DNA from 3 places in the Brevibacillus sp. WF146 genome. Region 2 is predicted to be linked to each of the others. Evidence: predicted binding sites of a transcription regulator. Region 2 holds the regulator's gene; each other region holds the start of a gene.
What was found. The regulator LexA, encoded in region 2, represses DNA repair genes until DNA is damaged. The targets are predictions, from matches to a motif close to CGAACATATGTTCG.
Positions count from the first base shown of each region.

Region 1: a site for LexA is predicted at 2,597-2,610, ahead of A6764_RS14955 (YolD-like family protein). Genes of this name have one in related genera too.
Region 3: a site for LexA is predicted at 2,689-2,702, ahead of A6764_RS15900 (DNA polymerase IV). Genes of this name have one in related genera too.

Region 1 covers NZ_CP109943.1:3,016,932-3,021,813, reverse strand. Annotated here, with positions in the region: gene A6764_RS14975 (N-acetylmuramoyl-L-alanine amidase) at 1-545, shown strand, start outside; gene A6764_RS14970 (hypothetical protein) at 542-742, shown strand; gene A6764_RS14965 (hypothetical protein) at 970-1,422, opposite strand; gene A6764_RS14960 (helix-turn-helix domain-containing protein) at 1,537-1,806, shown strand; gene A6764_RS14955 (YolD-like family protein) at 2,633-2,977, shown strand; gene A6764_RS14950 (hypothetical protein) at 3,193-3,420, shown strand; gene A6764_RS14945 (hypothetical protein) at 3,689-4,105, shown strand; gene A6764_RS14940 (ATP-binding protein) at 4,420-4,882, shown strand, end outside.
Region 2 covers NZ_CP109943.1:2,291,047-2,295,928, reverse strand. Annotated here, with positions in the region: gene A6764_RS11365 (HelD family protein) at 1-1,564, opposite strand, end outside; gene crcB (fluoride efflux transporter CrcB) at 1,598-1,963, opposite strand; gene A6764_RS11355 (DUF896 domain-containing protein) at 2,054-2,251, opposite strand; gene A6764_RS11350 (cell division suppressor protein YneA) at 2,356-2,694, opposite strand; gene lexA (transcriptional repressor LexA) at 2,852-3,475, shown strand; gene A6764_RS11340 (DUF456 domain-containing protein) at 3,605-4,093, opposite strand; gene A6764_RS11335 (DUF4269 domain-containing protein) at 4,302-4,871, shown strand.
Region 3 covers NZ_CP109943.1:3,187,190-3,192,071, reverse strand. Annotated here, with positions in the region: gene A6764_RS15915 (serine hydrolase) at 1-13, opposite strand, end outside; gene A6764_RS15910 (peptide ABC transporter substrate-binding protein) at 117-1,751, shown strand; gene A6764_RS15905 (gamma-glutamyl-gamma-aminobutyrate hydrolase family protein) at 1,768-2,502, shown strand; gene A6764_RS15900 (DNA polymerase IV) at 2,715-3,809, shown strand; gene A6764_RS15895 (YqeG family HAD IIIA-type phosphatase) at 3,931-4,455, shown strand; gene yqeH (ribosome biogenesis GTPase YqeH) at 4,452-4,882, shown strand, end outside.

The DNA.
Region 1 (4,882 bases), 730 kb from region 2:
ACCACGTCGGGAGCACCACGTATACGAGCGCGGCCCTTACGCGGCTATCCCGGTACCCTAACGATTGCACTATCGGAATCGAATGCTGCCATACGGATTGGGACGGGCGGATGACGGCAGAAACGTGGCGCGCGACCGTGAAGTTGGCGGCACAACTGCTGAAACGGTACGGGTTGACCGAGAATGACCTGTGGCTTCACAAGGAAGTCGTCGGCTGGAAGGATTGTCACCGCTGGTTCGTGAACAACCCGGCTGACTGGACGCGGTTCAAACGGGAAGTTGCGGAGGAAATGAAGGGCGGCAGCGCCAAGCCCCCGGAGGACAAAAAAGCGGAGGTCGTTTATCTGATGAGTAAATACTTCAAGGACATTCCCAAAGAGCTGGAGTGGTGTAAGGATCACGCGGACTCTCTGTACGAGAAGGGCGTGCTGAAAGGCGACGGGCAAGGCCATCTGAAACCGACCGACCCGTTATCGCGCGCGGAGGCCGCCGTGTTGATCGACCGCGCGATCGACTACGTCATGAAGGAGTTGACGCGGAAATGATCGACTGGAAAGCGAAACTCGGCTCTCGTAAGTTTTGGGCGCTGATTGCCGGTGTTGCAACGAGCGCTCTCGTTTTGTTCGGAAAAGACGCGGATACCATCACGAAGGTTGTCGCGTTGATCGGCGCGATCGGCTCGTGTGCGGTCTACATGTTTGCGGAAGCAAGCGTCGATGCCGCCCGCGCGAAAAACGAATAAACTACGCCCTGGTAGCGGAAACTCTCCGCCGCCGGGGCGTTATTTTTTTTGTCCCAAACGGTCGTGTTACGCTCTAACGGAAAGGAGCGTGTTATACCGGGAATCCATCGTTCTGGCGCGATACCGCCGCCAACTCAACCGGGTCGGACCGATACCCTACGCGGTAACATCGTTACCAACTGGCAAGGCAGCAGTCCTCTGCCGGTATCCCGACAGCGGGTTTACACTTATCCGACATACTTTTCTATGTACATATCGATGTTTGCCTTAAAGTCAGACCAATCCACACGTTCAACCTCTTCCACAAACTTTGCGATATCTTCCCCGTCTTCCCCAACTTCGACGAAACGACCCTTGAAGATCAGCACATAAGCAATTTCGTCGTCCACGCCGCCGCGAGACTCGAAGTAGTCCACCAATTTCTCCGGATCTTCAAAGCAGGAAACTCCGTTCTTGATACCCGTTTCCAAGCCCGCTTTTTCTAAAGCTGTTTCCCATCGTTCGTCGAGATCTTCAATAGCCTCAATCTCTTCAATTAACTCGTCGTCTACAATGTACTCCAGTGCACGGTCGATCTCACCTTGTTTCGCCTCTTCTAGTGACTTCCACAACCAAGGCCAGCTTACCGATTCCGGGGTAATCTCATACGCTCTCTGTTGTACCCGAAAGAAAATTTTCATATCCGTTCACCTCATTGGTTTATCTATCCTTATTATATCGCATAAACGATATTTGTAAACCCTTTTTCTTGAAAAAATATTGTATATACGATATGATTTATCCGAGGTGATCCAATGAAACGGCTGAAATGCGTAATAAAGATTGCGGAGCTGCGCGAACGGCTAGGAATCAGCAGTCAGAAGGATCTGGCTGATATGGCTGGGCTGCGTCCCAATGCTGTTAGCCAGCTGGAGCATGGATACAGGTGGAAGTCAGGAGAAAGGACATCACTGCAACGCGTTGATTTAGAGCACTTGGAAAAGATCGCTAACGCAATCTGGCGTGAGAAAGGAGTACGTGTGCAAATCAGTGATTTGATTGACTTCGTGGAAGTGGAGGAGTAAGCCGTGGAAGAGGCGGTGTACCAAGTATTCGAAGATTTGCTGCGTCGAGAGGACAGGCGCCCTCGTATGCGGGACTACATCAAAGAAGCTAGTAAACGGGAAGTATCCGGGGTTAAAGTTTTAAAAAAGCTATACGGAAGCTACAATCATGCAGTCGACAGGTTTTTGCAGTTGTACCACGAGCGGAACGGTTTCTACGAGATACCCGACTACCTTCTAGGGTGCATTGTTGGGACAGCTACGTTGGTCAAATCGACAGCACGTTCGGGCTTGGCGCTTCTGTTTTCATCATCAAACGCAAGCGAGTTGGAAACAATCAAGCCATTTCTCAACAGATATGCAGAGTGGGGGCCGAACGAGAGGGGGATGCATTTTATTGAGTGCTACGACTATAAACTGATATCATCGCTACATCACATGGGCTTCCCGGATCATCTACCGTTTCGCGCAACAGTTGATTTTGTCCGCGGTTACTGTGACACCCACGCTAGCCTCTTTTCGTATCAAAATAGACACGGGAATACTTGTCTCAGACTGGAGGTAACGGGTACGGAAGAGTTCGTCTCCAAGCTGCGCGATTTTCTAATTCAATTGAGTGCAAGTGAGACAAAGCTACAAAAAGCTCGTACAACTTGTAAGTGGCACATAAACACTCTTTCGTTAGTCAAGATTCGGGATCACCTGTATCCAGATGGCTGTGTGTGTAATCAAGCCAAAAGACAGTTGTTGTATTCTGTATGATTTGTTTTTCTCACGCTATTGCATAACGGAGTCGCTTCCGATTACAATAAGAACAAATGTTCGTATATTATCGGGAGGGATCACGTTGAAGAGAACGAAAATTAACGATCTATTCGGCAGCATGCGGATTATCCTGCCGGAACACAAGGCGGAGATTCAGCGGATGAATGCGGAACGGGGCCTCGAACCGCGCCCTACCGTTGATGAGGACGATTTTGGCGAGATGTGCTTCCGCATTTACGACAGCACGCAGTACGATTACGCGATTACCGTTAAGTGGTTCCGCGAGGTGAGCCGTGGCCTTGGCGTGTTTGAAACGGCATGGGGCGTGGTCAAAGAGATTGACGCGAATAGGCGGATGTTCAAACTCGTGAACGTTTGGGATTCCGTGTGGATTCGCGTTGAGGATGTCGTGAGTGTAACGAAGTGACCGCGTAACCACGAAAAAATTTCGCTCGGACGTACATATTCCAGCGCGCCCGCACATACGCTGATTGCGTAGGCACAGCGTTGGGGAAGAGTCTGCATATCGAAATAATACGGCCCTGGTACGGTAAAAACCCGCGCCAGGGCTCGTTTTTTATTTTCGGGACGCGCATAGGTAACGTAGTAACCGCGTAAGGTTACGACGAGGAGGTGGTTAGCGTGCCGAAACGAAAACGCATTAACCTATCGCCCGACGACGATACGAACGCGAAACTCGAACGCCTTGCGCACGCGTGCCGGAAGCATCCGACCACGTTCGCGCACTATCTCGTTAAGCTGTGCGTCAACAACGCCAACATCGTCGAGTTCGTGCAGCGGCAGCATAACGTTGAGGAACGGTTTAAAGTGCGGTGTCGGGTCGAAGGTGACACGTTGGTTTACGATTGAAAACGAAGGGGGAGCGTCACATGATCATTCTCTTTGTGCTATATTGCACCCGGTGCGGAGTTGAGATCGGAATAGGAACAGGAAATCTTTGCAGTCGCTGCGCCAAAGAACGGTAGCCTATCGCGTAAAATCAACGATAAGTTTCAGCGCGAGGAGTCCGGTTCCACTGGCAACAAGCGCGTATCCAGCGTAGACGAGAAACGGCATTTCACGACCTCCTAACGTTATGGATACGCGTAGTATCGCCAAACGAGAGGAGTGTTATACCGTGTTTTATTCGGTAGCTCTGCCGAGATTTCGGCGACAAAAGACCGAGGTGATACCGTGGCGCGATTTTTTCGACGAGATGGGGAGCGTATTAACTGCGCGGCAGAAACGGAAACTAAGCGCTCTCCTGGCGGGGGCAACGGCGGTATACGCGTTGCGATTGGAGCACGCGGAGGCGGCGGGGATTGCCGACAAGATCATCGGCGCGTTCGATCCGATCATACAGTTGGCGCAGGGGGTGTCGTACCCAATTGCGTTCCTAATGATATGCGGCGGCTTTCTCCTGATAATGGTCGGGCAGCGGTCGAAGGGCCTGTCGATGCTCAAGTGGGCGGCGGTGGGCTACGTGGGGATGCAGTTCGCCCCGGCGATCATGCAGATACTCGTGGGCGTGGGCAAGGCGATGGTAGCGCGGTAACCCCGTTCGTCCACCTACGGATAACGCCAGACTCACGCCTGAATAACGAATCCGTCGAGCAGTTCGCGCAAACACTCTGCGTTTACCAATCGCCACTCGAACGGTGGAACTCCGGCAAACGCCGCATCGAACGCGCGCCTTTTGTTTCGTTTGAGACGGTCCTGCAACGTGAAGGAACGTCATTCACCGTTACCGTCCTGCGGGAATACGAATCGATCGCGCGCAAGGCCATCGAATCAACGTGGCCGAACGTCACAAATACGGAGGTAGCCGATCCGTTCATCGCGCGCCCGGACGTAACGGCGACGCTCGAAATGAACTACCATTACATGTTCGCGATTCGTGTGGACCGGCGCGAAATATCGTTCTTGGCGTCACTCCTCGAAACGATCAACGCGCTTGACGAAGGCGACGCGGTTTACGTGCAGATGCTCGCGGTCCCGGCCGAGAAAGACTGGTACGAAGGCGCAGCGCAAGCGTACGAACGATTCAAGGCGGGCGAGATGCCGCAGAAATTCGCGCTGAACAAGCGAACGGCGGGACGTACGGCACTCAAACTCGCGACCAAAACGGTCCTCGGCGCGATTTCGATTGTAACCGAACTCATGACGGGCGAGGAACCGGAGCCGATCAACATCGACGGCGGAGAGCGCGCGGTCATCCTCCGCGACGGCAAACTCCGGTCGGAAACGCTGAACAAGACGCGAGGGGACGCGTACGACGTAACGGTGCGTATAGGTGTTGTGTGCGCGGATAAGGCGCGGGCGAAAGCGGTCA
Region 2 (4,882 bases):
CGATCTCCAAGGCGCTGAGATCCTGCGCCTCGTCCACCACCGTATGGTCGAACTGCTCCGCCTGTTCGAGCCCGTCCACCAGATGGCGCAGGTACAACAGCGGCGCCACGTCTTCCGGCTCGATCCGCTCTTCGGCAAACAGCACCGCCGACGATCGGCAGACGTCCGCAATCACGCTATCCTCCACGTCATCCGGCGCCAGGCGTCTGAGCAGCGTCTCATCCGTGATCAGCTTCCGGTACGCCGCAAAGACATCCACCTGCGGGAAGGACGACAAGTACTTCTCCAGGATCTGTTCCATCATCCGCTCAAACTTTGTCAGTCCCTGTTTGTCCAGATCGATCCGCATCGTTCGCAGATGGGCAAACAGTTGTTTGTTCATCTCCTGCTTCAGATGCTTGCGCAGCGCCTCGAGACGCTTTCGATAGGGCAGGTGGCCGAATGAGCCGGTAAACAGTTCCCGGATCGTCTCCCCGCTGATGGAAAAGACCTGTTGGGTCCGGCTGTAGACAAAGCTCAGCTTTTTAAAAGGGATGTCCGTCTCCGCCAGGTAGCGCAGATAGCTGTCCAAGGCGGCCTTGCAGGCGAGTGAGCCTTTGAACCGCAGGCGGTTTTGCGTCATCTCCCGTTCCCGCCGGTCCTGTCCTTCCTCGAAAAACAGGCGCAGCAGCTTCTGCGGGTCGGTGATGCGCCAGCCTTTGGGCAGAAGCGGCTTGACCAGCTTGGCCGCCCAGTCCAGAAACGTGGCCTGCTGGACGTCATCCACACCCAGTTCCGGAAGCACGTCCGATATGTAAGTGAGAAACAGGCGGTTCGGCGCAAACACCATGAATTTTTTCGACATCATCGAGTCCTGGTAGTTGTAAATCAGGTAGGAGAGGCGGTGCAGCGCGATAGTGGTCTTCCCGCTCCCGGCCACCCCTTGGACGACGATGGGACGGTCTTTGTCCGCCCGAATGATGTCGTTTTGTTCGGCCTGGATGGTCGCCACGATGTCCTTCAGCCGGCTGTCGTTTGTCTGGTTCAGATTGGCGGCGAGAAACTCATCGATAAACCCTTCCTGGAGAAATTCGTCGGGATGGCCCATTTCCCGGTGGATCGTCTCCTTGACCGCCCCGTCGTAGATTCCGGTAATCTTCCCCTTTTCGATGGCAAAGTTCCGCTTCAGGCGAACTTCTCCGCGGACGATGCCCTTGTCGGTCCGGTAGAAGGCGTCCTTGCTCTCGCCGCTGTAGTAGAGGCCGGCAATCGGAGCGCGCCAGTCCACGACCAGCGCATCAAACGTATCGCTCCGGACGATCCCGCGCTTGCCGATATAGACGATGTCCAGCTCGTACGTCTCGTCCTTGAGAAAGTCCACCCGGCCGAAGTACGGTTTGTCCTTCCCTTGGTCTTCCAGATACCGCAGTTCCTTGGCCTTTTTGTAAGCGACCACCTGCTTCACGTAGTCGTCGGTCACTTCCCGAACTTCTTCGCGCAGCATCTCGATCTCCCGTTCGATGGCGGACACCGTTTCATCCAGCCGTTTTTGTTCCCGTTCGTAATCCGGATGCCGAATCGTCACGTCCATCCTCCTTTCGCTTCGAACGCGGCTGGCTCAGCCCACATGCCGGCCCAGCCAGACCCCGGCTCCGCAGGCCAACAGGCCAATGCCTGCGCTGAGCAGCACATACGCCAATCCGCGTCCGATGTTCCCGTCTCCGAAAAAGGTGACCACCTCCAGAGAAAAGGTGGAAAAGGTCGTAAAGCCGCCCAACAGCCCGGTGGTGAAGAGCAGGTACAGCTCCGGTGAGAGAAACCCCCGCTCCTTTCCCCAGGCGTATAAGAGCCCGATGCAAAACGAACCCACAACGTTGGCCGCCCACGTACCTGCCGGCCAGCCCGGCTGGTTCATCACCAAGCCCAATCCGTACCGCATGATTGATCCCACGGCGCCGCCCACTGCGACAACCAGCCACGACATGCGCATTCCTCCCTGTTCGGCCCATATCGTCGTAGAAAAAGACATCCAAGCGTCATGCGTGGATGCCTTCCTGTGCCAGTACACGTTATCTTAATGTTTGGGACCGTTGTCTTCAAGATCTTCCACATAGCGGATCGATTCCAGGTTGGCCCGCAGGGACGCCTTGACAGCATCGATGTACTTGCGCCGCAGCGCCTGCTGCTCCTGTTTTTCTTCGTCGGTCAGGCCCTCTTCGCGGGATTTCTTGGCCAACTCGTTGATCCGTTTGATTTCCGCGTCGGTTACCACAGCCTCTCCCCCTACTCTCGGTAATGCCGCTCTATTATAACACATCGGCGGCACAACGCAAACGAAAGGAAAACTTGGGCCTGCTCCGCTGCCTGCGCTGCCGTCTACTCTCCGACGGGAACAGCCAGGCGCTGTCCGGGGTAAATGTTGGAGTTGTCCAGCCGGTTCATCTTTTTGATCGCGTACACCAGTTCACGCACTTCCATGCCGGCTTCGTCCTGGTACTGGACGGCAATTTTCCACAAGCTGTCCCCCGGCTGAACCGTCACTTCCTTCACGGGAACGACCGACGCCGACTCGGATGCGAACACAAGTTCTGTCAAGAAGTAAAAAAAGAGAGAGAATACCACGAAAAACACCAATGCTTGACCGCGTGTCACACCGATGCGGCTGCGGCGCTCCGGTTTTTTGGCAAAGCGGTTGTGTGCGGAAATTGCATGCATGATACCATCCCCCTGCAAACATACGTTCTATCGTCTTGTTCTCATCATAATGCGAACATGTGTTTTGTGTCAAGTTGAAATCGAACTTATGTTTGTCGAACGCAAGATCCCATGGTATAATATAGAAAACATGTTCGAGAAAACAGGGGTGTGGTCCATGTCCAAGCTATCCAATAGACAACAAGCCATTATCGACTTCATTCGCAAGGAAGTCCGCGACAAGGGGTATCCTCCGTCCGTTCGGGAAATCGGCGAGGCCGTCGGGCTGGCCTCCAGCTCCACCGTCCACGGTCACCTGGCCCGGCTGGAAAAGAAGGGGCTGATCCGGCGCGATCCCACCAAGCCGCGCGCGATTGAGCTGTTGACCGATGGCGACCGCTACCAGGAGGACTTCGAAGAATCCGTCGTTCGTGTGCCCGTCATCGGGAAGGTAACGGCAGGGCAGCCGATTACGGCGGTGGAACACGTCGAGGATTACTTTCCCCTGCCGGAGCACATCGTCACCTCGGACAAGGTGTACATGCTCCGCGTGTCGGGCGACAGCATGATCGAGGCGGGCATCCTCGACGGCGACTACGTCATCGTGCGCCAGCAAAACGTGGCCAACAACGGCGACATCGTCGTGGCCATGACCGATGAGGACGAAGCCACCGTCAAGCGCTTCTTCAAGGAAAAAAACCACTTCCGCCTGCAGCCGGAAAACTCCACGATGGAACCGATCATTCTGGACTCGGTCACGATTCTGGGGAAAGTGATCGGGGTGTACCGGTTGATTCACTAGCAAAAGGAGGAGCCCGTATCTTTCCCGACCGTAGGCGAAAGATACGGGCTCCTTTCTGTGTATCGTCGCGGTCAGACCGGAACGATCCGGGGCAGGGGTTGCATCCCGCTGCCCATTCGATTCACGGGCCTACAAGGCGGCGATGAAGAACCAAATGATCATCACGATTTGCAGGACGACCTTGACGACCGCGCTGCCGAGAAATCCGACAAGCGATCCCACGCCCGCCTTAACCGCCCGCTCGAGCGGTTGGTTGGAGACGAACAGCTCCACCAGCACCACAAACAGGAACGGCAGGATCAGCATCCCGAACGGCGGAAACAGGAAAATCCCGAGAAAAATGCCGACCGCCGCGGCAATCGACGACCACTTGGAACCGCCGTACCGCTTCACGAAGTACATATTGGTCAGCAAATCGGCTCCGTACAGCAGCACGCTCAGCACCGCCATCCCCCACCAGAACGACGCCGGCAGCCCGGCTCCCGGTTCGGCGAGGACAAAGTGGTACAGCAGGAACCCTGCCCACAGCAATATCGTATCCGGCAAAACCGGCAGAAAAATACCGGCGATGCTTGCGACAAACAACGCCACGATGACGATCCACAGCAGTATCTCCATCGGGTACACTCCTTTCTGTAAGGATATACGGATCAGGGCGCCATCCGTTGCATCATTCTTTTCATCCTTGTCCACATTGTTGCCTGATCAGCCCCGTCCGAACCCCGGCGGTACGGGCGGACGGCGCTGACAGAATCCAATTACGACGGCCGGGGGCATGACCGCGTCCTGTTTGTCAAAACGCTTCCCCCGCAGGAGGAAGACTGAGGTGAACAACTGGCACGACCTCACGTATCTGCAAGCGGGAACCCCCCGACAGCGCGCCGCCTGGGAGGCCATCCACCGCTTGGGCATCATGGAGCGGCTTCAGGCATACCAGCCGGTGCTGGCGGGAACGATTCCGCTGGACATCGACGTGGCGGACAGCGATCTGGACGTGATCTGCTGCGCGAGCGATTTGGACGCATTCGATCGCTTCGTTCGCGATGCGTTTGGCCGGCAGGACGGCTTTTCCCAGCAACGCTGTGACGTCAACGGCGTGCCGTCCAGCGTCACTTCCTTTTGGCACGGCGGATTTGCGTTCGAACTGTTCGCCCAGCCCGTACCCGCCGATCGGCAAAACGCCTACCGCCACATGGTGATGGAGGCCCGCCTGCTGGCCCTCTCCGGCGAACAGGCCAGAGAGGGTATCCGGGAGCTGAAGCGGAACGGAATGAAAACGGAGCCTGCGTTCGCCCGCTATTTCGGCATTCCCGGCGACGATCCCTATCAAGCCCTGCTGGAGTGGGAACGGTTCAGCGACGCGGAGCTGGCGGAACTCATACAAAAAAGAACCTGATGACGTCATCC
Region 3 (4,882 bases), 900 kb from region 2:
GCACCGCAGCCATCTCCTTTCGCGTTTTACATTGGTATAGACAAAATTTTCATAAGATAATATTATTTAATCATGCTTGGAACAATCAAGAAAAAAAGTTACACGAGGGGGATTTTATGAAAGCACTTCAGAGACTGTCTCTTTGCGCTGTTCTTCTGTCCAGCCTCGCTTTTGCCGGCTGTGGAGGGAATGGCCCGCAAGACGCGGCCAAACCCGCGGATACGCCAGCCGCGCAGGGGCAGCAGGCAGCCGCGCAGGAACTGCGCGTCAACCTGAATACGGGTGACCCCAGCACGATTGACCCGGGACTGGCGGAAGACATTCCGTCCATGTCAGTGGCCCGCGCGGCGTTTGACGGTCTGCTGCGCCTCGACGCAAACGGCCAGCTCAAGGAAGCAGTCGCCGAGAAGTACGAAGTGTCTCCGGACGGACTGACCTACACGTTCCATCTGCGCGACAGCAAGTGGTCCAACGGCGATCCGGTCACGGCTCACGACTTTGAATACGCCTGGAAACGGGTGCTCAACCCGGAGACGGCATCGGGCTACGCATACCAGCTCTACTATCTGAAAAACGGGCAGGCGTACAATGCGGGCAAGGCCAAGGCGGAAGACGTGGGGGTAAAGGCAACGGACGACAAGACGCTGGTCGTCACGCTGGAAAACCCGGCGCCGTTCTTCCCGCAGTTGGTCGCCTCCGTCACCTACTTCCCCGTCAACAAGAAAGTGGTGGAAGCCAACAAAAACTGGGCGGGCAGCCCCGACACGTACGTGGGGAACGGTCCGTTCGTACTGAAAAAGTGGGAGCACAAGTCGGTCATCGAACTGGAGAAAAACGAGTCCTACTGGGACAAGGATGCCGTCAAGCTGTCCAAGCTGACGATCAACATGATCGAAGACGCCAACACCGAGCTGTCCATGTTCGAGAAAGGCGATCTGGATTGGGCGGGCTCGCCGCTGGGCGACTTGCCGCTTGACGCGCTGGATGCGCTGAAGGACTCGGGCAAAATGCAAACCCAGGCGACCGCCGGTACGTACTGGTACGTTTTCAATACGACCCAGCCTCCGTTCTCCAACAAGAAGATCCGCCAAGCCTTCGCGTACGCGGTTAACCGCAAGGAAATCTCCGAGAATGTCGTGCCGTACAAGAGCACGCCGGCGCTCGGCATCCTGCCGCCGACGATGGCGTTCAATCCGGACGGCTACTTCAAGGACGGCGACGTGGAGACCGCGAAAAAGCTGCTCGCGGAAGGGATGAAGGAACTGGGCATCTCCAAACTGCCGGAGATCACGCTGTCGTACAACACGACGGAAGTGAACCAGCGCATCGCGACCGTCATTCAAGACCAGTGGAGAAAGGCGTTCGGCATCGAAGTCAAACTGGTCAACAAGGAAAACAAGGTTCACCGCGAGCAGATGAAGGCAGGCAACTTCCAAATCGGCCGGGCAAGCTGGATCGGCGACTTCAACGACCCGATCAACTTCTTCGAGGTCTTCAAGGGCGGGCTGAACACGTCCAAGTGGGAAAACAAGGAATTCCTCGCCCTGCTGGACCAGTCGGCAAAAGAAGCAGACCCGGCGAAGCGCAACGAAATCCTGAAAAAGGCGGACGCCATCGTCATGGACGAAATGCCGGCGATGCCGATTTACTACTTCACCTACGCGTGGGTGAAGCAGGACACGGTAAAAGACGTCGTGGTCGACCCGCTCGGCTTCATCGACTTCAAATACGCATCCAACGAAAAGAAATAACAAGGAGTGACCGCTCGTGCGTCCGATCATTGGCGTAGCGTGTACCAAAATGTACTTTCCCAACAACAACCTCGACCAGTTCTTCTACGTGGGTTCCGGCTATGTGGACGGGGTGGCCCGCACAGGCGGGATTCCGTTCATCCTGCCGCTGATGACGGTTCCGGACGCGCCGTTCCGCGCGATGGTGGAATCGCTGGACGGCCTGATCCTCACCGGCGGAGACGATCCCGCCCCCCATCTGTACGGCGAAGAGCCGCTGCAGGGGCTGGGGGAAGTGGAGTACGAACGGGACCTGGCGGAGCTGGCGGTGATCAAACTGGCTCTGGAGCTGAAGAAGCCGATTCTCGGCATCTGCCGCGGCATGCAGATCCTGAACGTGGCGTGCGGCGGCACATTGATCCAGGACATCCCGAGCCAGGTGCCGGGTGCCTTTCAACACGCGCAAAAAGGTTCGCGCCAATACGGAGCGCACAAGGTCACGCTTCAGCCGGGGTTTGTGGCGGAAGCATTGGGCAAGACGGAAATCCTCGTCAATACGTCGCATCATCAGGCGGTGAAAGACGTGGCCCCCGGGTTCAAGGTGACAGGGGTGGCCGCTGACGGGGTGATTGAGGCGATTGAAAGCCTCGACGGGCTGCACGTGGGCGTGCAGTGGCATCCGGAGCGCATGTGGGCGCACGACGACACGATGCTGAAGCTGGCGGAAGCGTTCGTCAACAAGGCGCGTCAGGTGAAGGCGCTGGCCCGGTAAGGCGTCAGCCGCTGCAGGCATTGCGGAAGATAGAAAAACAAAAACGCAAACCGCTCTTCTCTCGGGAAGGGCGGTTTTTTCGTCAAAGCGGCGGCGGAAAAGGCGGCTCGCACAGCGTCGGCATCCGTCCGCGGCAGGCGGCTGTATCTTGCATCCGGCTGGAAAAAGGACGATAATAGCGGTATGAGAATGTATGTTTGGTGGTATCTCCCGTGAAGAAGATCCTGCACCTGGACATTGACGCGTTTTTTGCCAGTGTGGAACAGTTGGACCACCCGGAACTGCGCGGCCGGCCGGTGATCGTCGGCGGCACGGGAAACCGCGGCGTGGTGTCCACCTGCAGCTACGAAGCGCGAAAATACGGGGTGCGGTCCGCGATGCCGATGGCGCTGGCCCGCAAAAAATGTCCGCACGGCGTGTTTCTGCCGGTTCGCTACGAGCGCTACGCGGAAAAATCGGCGGAGATCCGCGAGGTGTTTGCCGCCTATACGGATCGCTATCAAACCGTGGGACTGGATGAGGCGTACCTGGACGTCTCCGGCTACGACAACGCCGTTCCCGTCGCCCGGGAGATCAAGCGGCGGATTCAGAGTGAAACCGGGTTGACCTGCAGCGTCGGCCTCTCCTACAACATGTCCCTCGCCAAGATCGCCAGCGATTTGAAAAAGCCGGACGCCTTTGTCGTCATCCGGCCGGATCAGGCGCTGGAGGTGCTGCGGCCGCTGCCCGTCGGGACGCTGCACGGAGTGGGCAAAAAATCGCAGGAGCTGCTGGCGAGAAAGGGCATTCACACCGTGGAAGACTTTTGGCGGCTTTCCCTGGACGAAGTGGTGCAGTTGTTCGGCAAGTTCGGGCAGGCGCTGTACTACCGGGCCCGGGGCGTGGACGACCGGGAGATCGTGACGGAGCGGGCTCCCAAATCGCTGAGCCGCGAGACAACGCTGCCGTTTGACCTGCACGACCGCGAGGCGGTCGCTCCCGTGGCCGCTGCTCTGCTGGCGGAGGCGGAGCAGGATGTGAGGCGGGAGGGAGTCGTCCCGCAAACCCTGACGCTGAAAATCAAATACGCCGACTTCACCCTCAGGACCAAACAGCGCAAGGCCGCCCCCGGCGCAAACTGGGCCGAACTGCTGGAAGAGCTGCTGGACGCGTTCGACTACTCCCCGGGGGTGCGCCTCGTCGGCGTCGGCTTCTCCAACTTTGCGCCGCCGGCGGAACAGCGGTACGAGCAGTTGACGCTGTTTTCATGGAAGAGCATGGAGGAAGCGGTAGAAGCGGAATCGGGAATTCACCGTCTCGGGCGGTGACGCCGCGCTGCCTCGCAGATTGTTTTCGGACGCGGATTGAAACTTTTGCAAGCCGGTGGCGGAGTGTGGTATAGTAGGTGCCGAAATCGCGGTTCTCGTCAGGCCGTGTTGGAGGTGCCCCGTGTTTCTGGAGAAGCTGATGCCGGACCAGTTTGTGGAGTCCATCCATCATATTGACATAGATCAACTGCGGAAAAGACACATACGCGCGGTCATTACCGACCTGGACAACACCCTGGTGGAGTGGGACAGGCCGCACGCCACCCCCGAGGTGGAAGCCTGGCTGAAACGGCTGAATGAGGCAGGCATCCAGGTGACGGTCGTGTCCAACAACAATCAGGACAGGGTGGACCGCTTCTGCGCCCCGTTGGGGGTCCGGTTCATCTGCGCGGCGCGCAAGCCGTCCCGCCGCGCCTTTTTGCAGGCGGTCCGGGACATGAACGTGACGATCGCGGAGACGGTTGTGATCGGCGACCAGTTGTTTACCGACGTGCTGGGAGGCAACCGGCTCGGTTTTCATACCATCCTAGTCGTCCCCGTTGCCGAGACGGACGGGTTTTGGACGCGGATCAACCGCCGGATGGAACGGGTGGCGTTATACTGGATGCGCAGGAAAGGAATGATTACGTGGAAGACAAAATCGTGAACGAACAAACGCCGGGGACGTGCGCAGGCTGCGGCGTGGCCATTCAGACGGAGGACCCGAAACGGCCGGGGTACGCGCCGGCGTCGGCCCTCGCCCGGGAAACCGTCATCTGCCAGCGCTGTTTCCGGATCAAGCACTACAATGAAGTGGCGCCGGTCAGCATGGAGGACGACGACTTCTTGCGGATTCTGCACGGCATCGGCGCGACCGACAGCCTCGTGGTGATGGTGGTCGACATCTTCGACTTCCAGGGGTCGTGGCTGAGGGGCTTGCCCCGTTTTGTCGGCAAGAACCCCATTTTGCTGGTCGGCAACAAGGTGGATCTGCTGCCCAAAAACATCAACCTGAACCGCGTCCGCAACTGGATGCAGCACGAGGCGAAAGAGCGCGGACTGCGCCCGGCGGACGTCATCCTGGTCAGCGCGCA